DNA from 2 places in the Faecalibacterium sp. Marseille-P9312 genome. Region 1 is predicted to be linked to the other one. Evidence: predicted binding sites of a transcription regulator. Region 1 holds the regulator's gene; the other holds the start of a gene.
The links. Region 1 encodes HrcA, which represses chaperone genes, less so after heat shock. Its sites were predicted from a motif close to TGTTAGCACTCNNNNNNNNNGAGTGCTAACA; they were not measured.

Region 1 (6,056 bases):
GGCTGAGCTTCTTGGGGATCTCGACCTCGCACTTGACGTACATATCACCGCGGCCTCTGCCATTCACATACTGGACGCCCTTGCCGCGCAGGCGGAAGGTGGTGCCGCTCTGGGTGCCTTCCGGCACATTGACCTCGACCTTGCCGTCGATGGAAGGCACCGTGATGGTATCGCCCAGGACAGCCTGACTGTAGGTGATGGGGAAGACGACGTAGATGTTGTTCTCGTCGCGCTGGAACACCTCGCTGGGCCGGACAGTCACCGCCACGATGACGTCACCTGCGGGGCCGCCGTTGGTGCCAGCATTGCCCATGCCCGAGAGGCGGAAGCCCTGATCGTCGTCGATGCCCGCAGGGACATTGGCCTCCAGAGTCTTCTTGACCGCGATGGTGCCGCTGCCGTGGCAGCTCTTGCAGGGGTTCTTGATGAGCTTGCCCTTGCCGCCGCAGCGAGAGCAGGGCTGCTGGGTCTGCATGACGCCGAAGGGCGTACGCTGCTGACGAATGACAAAGCCTCTGCCGCCGCAGTCAGGGCAGGTCTCCGGGCTGGAACCGGCGGCGCAGCCGCTGCCGTGGCACTCGGTACACTCCTGCTGACGGGTGATGGTGATGTTCTTCTTGCAGCCATGCACCGCCTCGTCAAACGTCAGGGTGATGCGCACCCGGATGTCCTGGCCCTTGCGGGGGGCGTTGGGGTTCGCCGAACGGCTCGAGCCGCCAAAACCGCCGAAGCCGCCGCCAAAGATGTCGCCGAAAATATCGCCAAGGTCAACACCGTCGCCGCCAAAACCGCTGAAACCGCCAAAGCCGCCGGGGCCGCCGCCGTTCTGGGCAGCGTAGTTGGGGTCAACACCGGCAAAGCCGTACTGGTCGTAGAGCTGGCGCTTCTTCGGGTCCGAAAGCACCTCGTTTGCCTCGTTGATCTCCTTGAACTTTTCCTCGGCTTCCTTGTCGCCGGGGTTATAGTCCGGGTGGTACTTCATGGCCAGCTTGCGGTAAGCCTTTTTGATCTCCGCGTCGGTGGCCGTCTTGGATACACCCAGCACTTCGTAGTAATCACGTTTCTCCTGTGCCATAATCCAATCACCTCTCGTATAAGCAGCAACCTCCCCTATATAGCAGCGCACTGCCGCTTCCAGTACAGACAGTCTCAAGCAGATCTGTACAAGCCTGACCGGCCTGCCAATGGCTCCCCTATCAGGGGAGCTGGCGGGCGTCAGCGAGACTGAGAGGTTTTCTCTATAACCAGCAAGAGCCGCCCCGGCAAAACCGGAGCGGCTTTTGCTATTCTACGCGCATACCCGCCGGTTTGGCCGGATACGCACTGCTGTGTCTCAAATCAGACTTCCTTGAAGTCTGCGTCCACAACGCCGTCATCGCCCGGCTTCTGCTGGTTGTTTGCGCCAGCATCGGGGCCGGGCTGTGCGCCTGCGGCCTGCTGCTGGGCAGCAGCGGCAGCCTGATACATCTTCTCGAAGACGTGGCTCAGAGCATCCTGCTTTGCCTTGATGTCGTCGATGGAGCCGGACTGGACAGCGGTCTTCAGGTCGGCCAGCTTTGCCTCAGCCTCGCTCTTGACGTCGGCGGGCATCTTGTCGCCGTTCTCCTTCAGCATCTTCTCAGTCTGGAAGACCATCTGGTCGGCACCGTTGCGGATGTCCACTTCCTCGCGCTTCTTCTTATCGTCGGCAGCGAACTGCTCAGCTTCCTTCACAGCCTTGTCGATGTCGTCCTTGGACATGTTGGTGGAAGCGGTGATGGTGATGTTCTGCTCCTTGCCGGTACCCAGATCCTTCGCGCTGACCTTCACGATGCCGTTTGCATCAATATCGAAGGTGACTTCGATCTGAGGCACGCCACGGGGAGCCGGAGCGATGCCGTCCAGATGGAAGACGCCGAGGCTCTTGTTGTCGCGGGCGAACTCACGCTCGCCCTGCAGGACGTTGATCTCAACAGAGGGCTGGTTATCCGCAGCAGTGGAGAAGACCTGGCTCTTGTGGGTAGGAATGGTGGTGTTGCGCTCAATGATCTTGGTGCAGACGCCGCCCAGAGTCTCAATGCCGAGGCTCAGCGGGGTGACATCCAGCAGCAGCAGACCCTTGACGTCGCCCTGCAGGACGCCGCCCTGGATAGCAGCACCGACAGCCACGCACTCATCGGGGTTGATGCCCTTGAAGGGCTCGCAGTTCAGCTCTTTCTTGACTGCATCGTAGACAGCGGGGATACGGGTGGAACCACCGACCATCAGGACCTTCTTCAGGTCAGATGCGCGCAGGCCGGCATCCTGCAGAGCCTTGCGGACAGGGGTCATGGTGCGGTCGACCAGATCTGCGGTCAGCTCGTTGAACTTTGCACGGGTCAGGGTCATATCCAGATGCTTGGGGCCGGTAGCGTCAGCAGTGATGAAGGGCAGGTTGATCTGGCTGCTCATAGCGCTGGACAGCTCGATCTTTGCCTTCTCGGCAGCTTCCTTCAGGCGCTGAGCGGCCATCTTATCCTTGCGCAGGTCGATGCCGTTCTCGGTCTGGAAGGCGTCAGCCATCCAGTCGATGATGCGCTGGTCGAAGTCGTCGCCGCCCAGATGGGTGTCGCCGTTGGTGGCCAGAACTTCGGTGACGCCGTCGCCCATCTCGATGATGGAGACATCGAAGGTGCCGCCGCCCAGGTCGTAGACCATGATCTTCTGGTCATCTTCCTTATCGATGCCGTATGCCAGAGAAGCGGCAGTAGGCTCGTTGATGATACGCTTGACGTTCAGGCCGGCGATGGTGCCGGCGTCCTTGGTAGCCTGACGCTGGCTGTCGTTGAAGTAAGCAGGAACGGTGATGACGGCCTCGGTGACAGGCTCGCCCAGATAAGCCTCCGCATCAGCCTTCAGCTTCTGCAGGATCATAGCGCTGACCTGCTGGGGAGTGTACTCCTTGCCGTTCAGGGTCACCTTGTGGTCGGTACCCATCTGACGCTTGATGGAAGAAACGGTGTTCTCGGGGTTGGTGATGGCCTGACGCTTTGCGACCTGACCGACCAGACGGTCACCGGTCTTGGTGAAGCCAACAACAGACGGGGTGGTGCGGGCGCCCTCGGAGTTTGCGATGACGACGGGCTCGCCGCCCTCCATGACAGCCACGCAGCTATTCGTAGTACCAAGATCAATACCAATGATTTTGCTCATAAATGAAGTCTCCTCTCAAAAGAACTTGTTTATCTCATGCTTAGATGTGAAGCGGATGTCTATCTTCAAAACCCCTGCGGGTCTTTGCGGATCTACTCGGCCACCACGACGGTCGCGTGGCGGACGATCTTGTCGCCCAGCTTGTAGCCTTTCTGGTACACCGTGATGACGGTGCCGCTCTCCTGCCCGTCCGGGGCGGGGATCTGCTGGACGGCGTTCATGAAGTTGGGGTCAAAGGGCTTGCCCAGCGCCTCGATCTCCTCCACATGGAGGGCATCCAGTGCCTTGGCGGCTTTGTCCAGCGTCATAGTCACGCCCTTTTTGTAGTTCTCGTCGGTGGTGGGGGCGTTGGCTGCCATCTCCAGCGTGTCCAGGATGGGGATGATCTGGTTCACGGCGAAGGACACGCCATCGTTGAACTTCTGGTCAGCCTCGCGGGTGGAGCGCTTGCGGTAGTTCTCGTACTCCGCTGCCATCCGGAGCAGCTGGTCTTTGGCCTGTGCGGCGTTCTTCTCGGCTGCGTCGAGCTTTGCCTTTACGGCGTCCATCTCCCGGGCTTTCTTATTGAACCAGCCATCTTTCTTCTTGGCGTCTGCGGGTTCTGCCTCGGCCTCCTTCTCGGGGGCTGCGGCGGTCTCGGGCGCTTCCTGAGGTGCGGCTTCGGTCTCCTTTGCTTCCTGCTCGGGAGCTTCTGCCGTCTTCTTGGTCTCTTCGCTCATTCCAGATCCTCCTTATATATCACAGTCCGCCGGGGTGCGGCCATCTGCGGGGTGTCTTTTCGTTTGCCGCTCATGCCCTCGCCAAGCTCATCGGCGAAGAGGTGGAGCAGCGGCATCAGCTTCTGGAAGGGCATCCGGGTCGGCCCGATCAGGGCCACCGTACCCCACAGCCCGCCGCCTACCAGGTAGCGGTCACTGACGATGCACAAGCCGGGGATCTGAGGTTCCAGATCCTCGCCCAGCAGCACGCTCTCACTGCGGTCTGCCGGGGGTGCGATGATGTGGGCCGCCTGCTCTTCGTCGTTCAGCAGGGTGAGGATGTCGCCCACCTTGCCTTCGAGCTGCGGCCAGTTGAGCAGGTACTGCTCACCGCCCAGAAATACGTGGGGCTGTGCGGAATCCTGCAAGATCGCAGCGGCTGCGCTGATGACCGGAACCAGCTCCGGGTCGATCTGGCTGCACAGCTCTGCCAGCAGCCGGTTGGACAGGTCCACCGGCGCGACGAAGGTCAGGTTGCGGTTGAGCAGCGCGGCCAGCGCAGCGGCGTTCTCGCGGGAGAGGCCGGTGCGGACCCGCGCCACACGGGTGCGAACGTAGCCCGCCGTCGTGACGGCCAGCACAGCCGCCGCGCTGCGGCCCACCTGAACGACTTCGTAGTGGGCGACGCAGAGGTCTTCGGCACAGGGGGTGCTGACGGCTGCGGTGCAGCCGCTGATGGCGGCCAGCGCCTTTGCAGCGCCCTGTGCGAGCTTTTCCGGCTCATGGTCAAGGCTGGCGAAAACGGCTTCGACGCGGGCGCGGGTCACGCGGTCCAGCGGCTGGTCGTCCGTCAGCAGATTGTCGAGATAATAACGGTAGCCCTTGGCACTGGGGACACGGCCCGCGCTGGTGTGGGGCTGCTCCAGCAGACCCAGCTTGGTCAGCGCCGCCATTTCGTTGCGCAGCGTGGCGCTGGACACGGCCATATCAAAATAGTTTGCCAGCACACTGCTGCCCACAGGCTCGCCCTCGAGGCCATACAGCGCCACGATTGCCTGCAAGACTCGCTGCTTGCGTGCATCCATCGTCATAGCGCCTGCCTCCTTTTTGGCTTTTGTTTCTTTAGCACTCCATCTTCCTGAGTGCTAAGACCATTATAGCCAAAAATTTTTCCCTGTCAATAGCTTCTCGAAAAAGTTTATAAAGATTCATAATTCTGTCATAAACAAAAAAGGGAGCGCCTGCCAGAAACGCAGACGCTCCCCTTATTATAATAATGTTCACTCTTCCATCTGCTTTGCCAGGAACGCTGCCGCCACGGCCACGGCCTTCTGCTGGGCAGGGTCGGGCTGCTGGGTGCGGTCCTCGGCCAGCAGGCCCACGGCCCCGGTGACATCCCCTGCCGCGATGATGGGCCACGCGCAAAGCAATGGCCGCAGCGAACCCTCGCAGGGCAGCAGGACATGCTCGGGGTCGCCATCGCTGAGGTAGGGCTTGCGGGACTCCATCACCTTTTCCAGCGGCTGGCTGACGCTGCGGTCGGCAAGGTCGCGCCTCCCCGACCCGGCTGCGGCGAGGATGCGGTCGCGGTCAGCCACGAAGGCCGTCAGGGCGAAGCTTCGGCTCAGCACCTCGGCGTACTGCACCGCCACCCCCTGCAGCTCCCCCACCGGGGAATACTTCTTAAAGATGACCTCGCCGTCGCCGGTGGTGAAGATCTCGAGGGGGTCGCCGCGGCGGATACGCTGGGTGCGGCGGATCTCCTTCGGGATGACCACCCGGCCCAGCTCATCGATGCGGCGGACGATTCCGGTTGCTTTCATCTGTGTACCATCCTTCCCATTCTGCATTTTCCCATGCTGTGTAGTTATTATGTGGAAGCGGAAGGGAAATATACACCTGCCCGCCCTGTGTTTGCCAAACAGGGGCGGCTATGATACAATAAATTTACTACAGAAAGGATGGACAGAGGATGCAGCAGATTTTGATTTTGGGCGGCGGCGCAGCCGGTCTGGCCGCTGCGCTGGCGGCAGCACAGACCGCAGAGGGCCGCGCACACATCACCGTGCTGGACAAAAACGCGAAGGTGGGCAAAAAGCTTCTGGCCACCGGCAACGGGCGCTGCAATCTCGACAACCGGGACATCACGCCGGAGCGGTATTTCACCAGCAGCCCCAAGGCCCTGCG
Region 2 (6,056 bases), on a different contig from region 1:
TCAATTTTATAATCAGTCTTGTAACTCATTTTTAATGTGTATGCAACAGCATATAGAACACTGATTGCTTGTTGATATGCTCCGCCTTCTTCATTTGGATTGCCTTTTCCTCTAACTGCAATATAATTTGCCTTAGGTACATTTACAATCTCTGGTTTGTTCTTCGGCATATAGAATTCTTTATACTCTTTTTTAAAATCAAAAGCCATAATAACCTCCAAAATCCCGATTTATCAAATAAGAATTTCCGTCAATTTTTCTCTTGATGCGGCTCGCTTCTAAGAGTAGGAACGAACTGTTCTGTTGCCGGAGACGGACCATTCAGGTCGATCTCCAGCAGTATTTTTGTTATCGCCTATTAAAAAACAGCCGGAACGACTTTCTGCTGCGCTACATCGATGATGCCGTATGTATTCAGTCTGAGTTTTGGAATGACCGGAAGGCTGACGAAGGCGAGGGTCATAAAGATGCCGATATCTTCCGCTACACCATGTGCCTTGAGGGCATCGTTCAGCGCCTGCATTTTCGCCGCAACGCTCTCTGCGCTTTCGGTGCTCATCAATCCGGCCACCGGAAGCGCAAGTTCTGCCACGACCTGTCCATCTGCCACAAACGCAAGTCCGCCTTTGTTTTTCCGCACGATGTTGCCGGCCAGCATCATGTCGGCATCGTTGTCCCCTGCCACGATCAGGTTATGGGAATCATGTGCGATGCTCGATGCAACAGCTCCGCATTTCAGGCTGAAGTTTCCTAAAAAGCCAATGCCCACATGGCCGGAGTGATGATGCCGCTCAAAAACGGCCAGTTTTACGATGTTGTGTTTCGGGTCCACACCGGGAGCTTTGCCCGGATGCCGTTGGAACGGGATGATTTTTTCCTCCGTAAGCAGCTCGCCCCGGTTCAGGCAGATGACACGCTCCTGCTCTCCGCTTTCCCGAAGTTCCAAATCCTCCAGTGTGATCTCATCCAAATCGAACGAGTTCATGACGCGTGCAAAGCGCGCATGGTCGATGTCAAGCGGTGCGGGTTTCAGCGTTTTTCCGTGCTCGGCCACCAGCGTGCCATTCTTGTAAACCTGTTCGACCGTAAAGGATTCCAAATCCGATACTACAATGAGGTCGGCAACATACCCCGGTGCCACGGCACCGTGCTGCTTTAATCCAAAATACTGTGCCGGAACCAGCGTTGCCATTTTGACGGCCACTGCTGGGTCCGCGCCCAGCCGGATCGCTTTACGGATGTTGGAATCGATGTGGCCGCTGTCCAGCAGGTCACCGGGGTGCTTATCATCCGTCACCAGCATACAACGGCTGCAATAGGGCTCCCGGAACAGCGGCATCAGGGCCTCCATATTTTTGGCAGCCGTTCCTTCCCGGATCATGATATATTGTCCGAGCCGGAATTTTTCCATGGCTTCCTCAATGTTGGAGCACTCGTGATCGGACTGAACGCCTGCCGTAATATAAGCATTCAGGTCCTTATCGCTCAAGAGCGGCGCATGGCCATCCACGATCTTTCCCGCTTCGGTACAGTCGCGGATCTTCTGCAGGATCTTCGGGTCACAGCGCACCGTCCCGTAGGCATTCATCAGCTCCGCAAGCCCCAGCACGCGGGGACTGCCATAGTAAGGACGGAGCTGTTCTGCGTTCAGCACCGCACCGGATTCATCCAGATCCGTGGCCGGAACACAGGAGGGCAGCATGAAATAAACCGAAAGGGTCAGATTTTTTGTCGTTTCCAGCATGAAGTCCAAGCCTTCAAGCCCCGCAACGTTCGAGATCTCGTGTGGGTCTGTGACCACCGCAGTGGTACCGTGGGGCAGCACTGCCTGCTCGAAAGCCGGACCACAGAGCATGGAGCTTTCGATGTGGATATGCCCATCGATCAGGCCCGGGCAGACATATTTGTCGTGCAGATCAACTTCTTTCTGGCCGTGATACGCACCCACACCCATGATCCGGTTTCCGCTGATGGCAATGTCAGCGGTGTCGATCTCATCGGTAAACACATTGACGATTCTGGCATTTTTCAAAACCAGATCGGCCAAAGCATCTCCTCTGCCTGCCGAGATCCGGCGTTTCAGCTCATCAGACTGCATAGAAATATCTCCTCTCTCTGAAGTTCGATTTTCTCACCTGTGGATTGGTTCTGCCCTTATTCTACCACGCCTTGCCGCTGCGGAAAAGATGTCGGGAAACAAAAATGGCCCCGGAGGGCTTGTTACAGCTCTCCGGGGCCACTTTATGTGCGTTGTGCCTTGGCGCACACGACCGGCGTTTTACTCGATTGCAATCAGATTCGGGTTCTCAGGCAAAGCCTTCGTCTGCTGAGGAGCAGGCAGCTCGACGTGCAGGACGCCATCCTCGAACTTTGCGTGGATGTCTTCCTTCTTCACATCGCCCACGTAGAAACTGCGCGCGCAGGTGCCGGAGAAGGATTCGCGCCGCAGATAGCGGCCCTTCTTATCCTTTTCGTCGTTGCTGTGGCTGCGCACTGCCTGAATGGTCAGGTAGCCGTCGTTCAGATCCATCTGAACGTCTTCCTTCTTGCAGCCCGGCAGGTCAACAGCTACTTCGTAGCCATTGTCCGTCTGTTTGACATCGGTCTTCATCATGTTTGCACCACGCTTACCAAAGGCACCACGAGCCTCACGGTTCATCATACGTTCCAGTGCAGCGTCATTCCAGAACGGATCGAAGAAATCATCGAACAGGTTTTCATGGAAAACAGTCGGCATAAGCATAAATCATTCCTCCAATCCCGGCGTTCGGGTCGGGGCAAAAAATCTGAAGCGTCCATTCAGAAGGGCTTTCCGGGGAGCCTAGCGGCTCTCCTTTTGCCCTTCCTCCTGAGCACGCCACTGTTATAGCACCGTTCATTAGCAGTGTCAATAGAAGAGTGCTAAAATTCATAAAAGAATAATACTTTTATAAAATCCTATGCAATCTTTTTAAAATTAAGTCGTATCATCGTGTTTTTATCATTTCTGCCGGTACATCGGCGTAGACAGATATTTCATGCCGTTGTCCGGGACGATGACCACGATGTTCTTTCCCTGATTCTCCGGTCTGCGGCCCACCTGCACCGCTGCGTGCAAAGCCGCTGCTGCCGATGTGCCCAGAAACAGTCCTTCCGCCCGCAGCACCTCATGGGCCGTTTCGTAGGCTTCCTCGGTGCGGACATTGATGCACGCATCGCTCCAGTCTGGCCGCAGATAGTCGGAAAGTGCGCTTTCCGGCACATCATACGCCGGCAAAACGCCATCTATGATCTGCGCATCCGGGTGCTCCGGGGTCAGGCGGGAGTCCGGATGGGGCTGCACCAGAACCACTTGCAGATTCGGGTTGCGGCTGCGCAGATAACTTGCTGTGCCAAAACCCGTGCCGCCGGTGCCCGCCATGCAGACCAGAATATCCACATGGCCTTCTGTATCATTCATTTCAACTCTTTGATTTCCGGGATGGATGCCGCTGCACCTTTGCGCTGCACGGCAATTCCGGCTGCTTTGGTAGCAAGCCGCATGGCGTCCTCTACTGAACTGCCGCTGCAAAGGCCCGCCAGAAAATAGCCGCTGTAAGTGTCCCCGGCAGCTGTAGTATCCACGGCCTGCACCTTTTCGCAGGGGACAAACAGCCGCCGCTCTGCATCCAGATAGTAGCTGCCCGCACTCCCGGCTGTCAGAAGCAGACGGGTCTGCGGGTATTTTTCGTGCAGCAGGGTCAAAACAGCGTCCGCTTCAAAGGTCTCGGTTCCGGCAAGGGCGCAGGCTTCCACCTCGTTGACACAGAGCACATCTTTTTTACTCCATTCTCTGAATCACCGCACCCAGCCATCGGCACAGGGTATCGCCTGCCTGATTTGCGATCTCCAGCACGCGGGCGTGGCTATGCTTGACCGTCTGGATGCCGGTGGCCATGTTAGTGATGCAGCTGACGGCCAGTACCTTCATTCCCATGTAGTTGCAGACCATGGTTTCCGGCACGGTGCTCATGCCCACGGCATCGGCTCCCATCCCCGCAAAGGCGCGAATTTCAGCCGCCGTTTCATAGCAGGGGCCCATAAAGCCCATGTAAACGCCCTCCTTGTAGGCAATGCCCAGTTCATCGGCGGTCTGCTTGGCAAGGTTCCGCAGTTCCAGACTGTAAGGTTCGGTCATATCCGGGAAGCGGGGGCCGAAGCGCTCATCGTTGGGGCCAATGAGGGGGTTCGTACCCATCATGTTGATGAAGTCGGTAATGAGCATCAGGGTGCCCGGCGCAAACTCCCGGTTGATGCCGCCGCAGGCGTTGGTCAACACCACCTTTTCCACGTCCAACAGCTTGAACACATAGAACGGGTAGCAGACTTCCTTCATGGAGTAGCCCTCATAGAAATGGAAGCGGCCTTCCATGGCGTAGACTTCCGTGTCCCCCAGCTTGCCAGCCAACAATGCGCCTTTGTGTCCTGCCACCGTGGATACCGGGAAGTTGGGGATATCCTTGTAGGACAGTTCTTCCGTGTCCGTAAAGTCCGCGGTCAGCTTGCCAAGGCCGGAGCCCAGCACCACCGCGATCTTCGGGCGCTTTTTCGTGTGCGTCTTGATATATTCCGCACTTTCCAGTGCCTTTTCATAAAGATGTTCCATACCGTTCTCTCCTTTTTCCAAAAAATTCGATATACTCTCTGGGTTCAGTATATCGGATTTTTCAGGCCGATGCAAGACGCCCTTCATCGAGTCTTATTAAAAACCAAGGAGCAGATACTTCACATCACGAGTGTGTTGTATCTGCTCCTTGATTCTCCGAATGTCTCATCTCTGGCCGATGTTCCACCGAAACAGCTCATATCCTTCCCGGATATCCTCCGGCAGACGTTTCAAAGTCTCGTCCCGCAGTTCCTGCGGCATCCCGTAAAAAGCTTCGGCAATGCCGCCGGTGATGCAGGCAAGGGTGTCGCTGTCGCCGCCCAGAGAGACCGCATTGCGAAGTGCATCCTCAAAACTGACGCTTTCCAGAAAAGCAATGATTGCTTCCGGCACAGTTTCTTGACAGGTCTCCACATGATGATAGGTCGGCCGAATTTCATCGCAGGTACGGCTCAAATCGTAGCCGAAGGTCTGCTCCACATATTGTTTGATTTCCGGTTTGCTGTGGCCGGTACGGGCCAGAAAAATCGCTGCCGCCGTGGCCTGCGCGCCTTTGATGCCCTCCGGGTGGTTGTGGGTGACTTCAGCGGTCACTTTTGCCATTTCCAGCGTTTTGTCCAGCGTATCGAACAGCCAGCCCGCTGCCGACACCCGCATAGCCGAGCCGTTACCGAAACTGCCATAGGGATTCGGATTTTCTGCGTGCAGCCACCGGCGGAACATCCCGCCGTAACCGGCATGAGGGTATGTTTCTCCCCACATGCGCATCTCGCTCTTTGTTTCTTCAAATGTTCTCTCCGGGATGCCTTTACCTGCAATCAATCCCCGTGCCACCGCAACGGTCATGACCGTATCATCGGTGAAGTGCGATTTCTCGCTCAGCAGCGGAAAATCCTTGTGCTTGTAATTGTTGTGGTCAAATTCATAGGGACTGCCCACGATGTCACCCAAGATTGCTCCTAACATGGCTGTTTCCTCCCTTACCCGTGATGCCGCTTCTGGAAATCAACTTCGATTTGTTCTTTCCACTCTGCGCCGATGGTATCCTGCTCCAGCCCGCCCATGGAACCGCTGCGGTCCAGAATGAAAACAAGCTCGGTAAGATTTTTCTTCACAACAATGCCCTCCGTTTTGTGGTGTATCGCTTTCGTTGGCAAAAGGATACCACAAACCGGAGGGCAAAAGGTCAACGGGCAGGCGACAAATCACGCACCCAGCTGTTCCTGATCGTATTCAAACAATAGCGTATTGACCTGATTGATGTTATAGATTTTGTGTTCCAGACAGTACCGCACGATCCAGTCCCGCTTGGAGCCATCGGAGAAGGCATAGCCTGCGCTTTTGAGCAGGTCGATGGTTTCATCTTCGGACAGGTGCAGGCCCACCGCAAAGGCCAGCACGGTTTTCTTTTTAGGGTTGTACTCGCGATTGC

Region 2: the regulator HrcA is predicted to act here: its motif matches at 2,877-2,907, upstream of F3G95_RS02925 (Hsp20/alpha crystallin family protein).

The regions. Positions count from the first base shown of each region.
Region 1 covers NZ_CABVEW010000004.1:132,830-138,885, forward strand. Annotated here, with positions in the region: gene dnaJ (molecular chaperone DnaJ) at 1-1,075, opposite strand, end outside; gene dnaK (molecular chaperone DnaK) at 1,339-3,171, opposite strand; gene F3G95_RS04450 (nucleotide exchange factor GrpE) at 3,264-3,890, opposite strand; gene hrcA (heat-inducible transcriptional repressor HrcA) at 3,887-4,960, opposite strand; gene F3G95_RS04460 (stage V sporulation T C-terminal domain-containing protein) at 5,150-5,692, opposite strand; gene F3G95_RS04465 (aminoacetone oxidase family FAD-binding enzyme) at 5,842-6,056, shown strand, end outside.
Region 2 covers NZ_CABVEW010000003.1:43,160-49,215, forward strand. Annotated here, with positions in the region: gene F3G95_RS02915 (GyrI-like domain-containing protein) at 1-209, opposite strand, end outside; gene ade (adenine deaminase) at 359-2,098, opposite strand; gene F3G95_RS02925 (Hsp20/alpha crystallin family protein) at 2,279-2,743, opposite strand; gene F3G95_RS02930 (pyridoxal-phosphate dependent enzyme) at 2,981-3,439, opposite strand; gene F3G95_RS02935 (PfkB family carbohydrate kinase) at 3,436-3,792, opposite strand; gene F3G95_RS02940 (purine-nucleoside phosphorylase) at 3,800-4,624, opposite strand; gene F3G95_RS02945 (ADP-ribosylglycohydrolase family protein) at 4,790-5,590, opposite strand; gene F3G95_RS14030 (hypothetical protein) at 5,605-5,739, opposite strand; gene F3G95_RS02950 (macro domain-containing protein) at 5,830-6,056, opposite strand, start outside.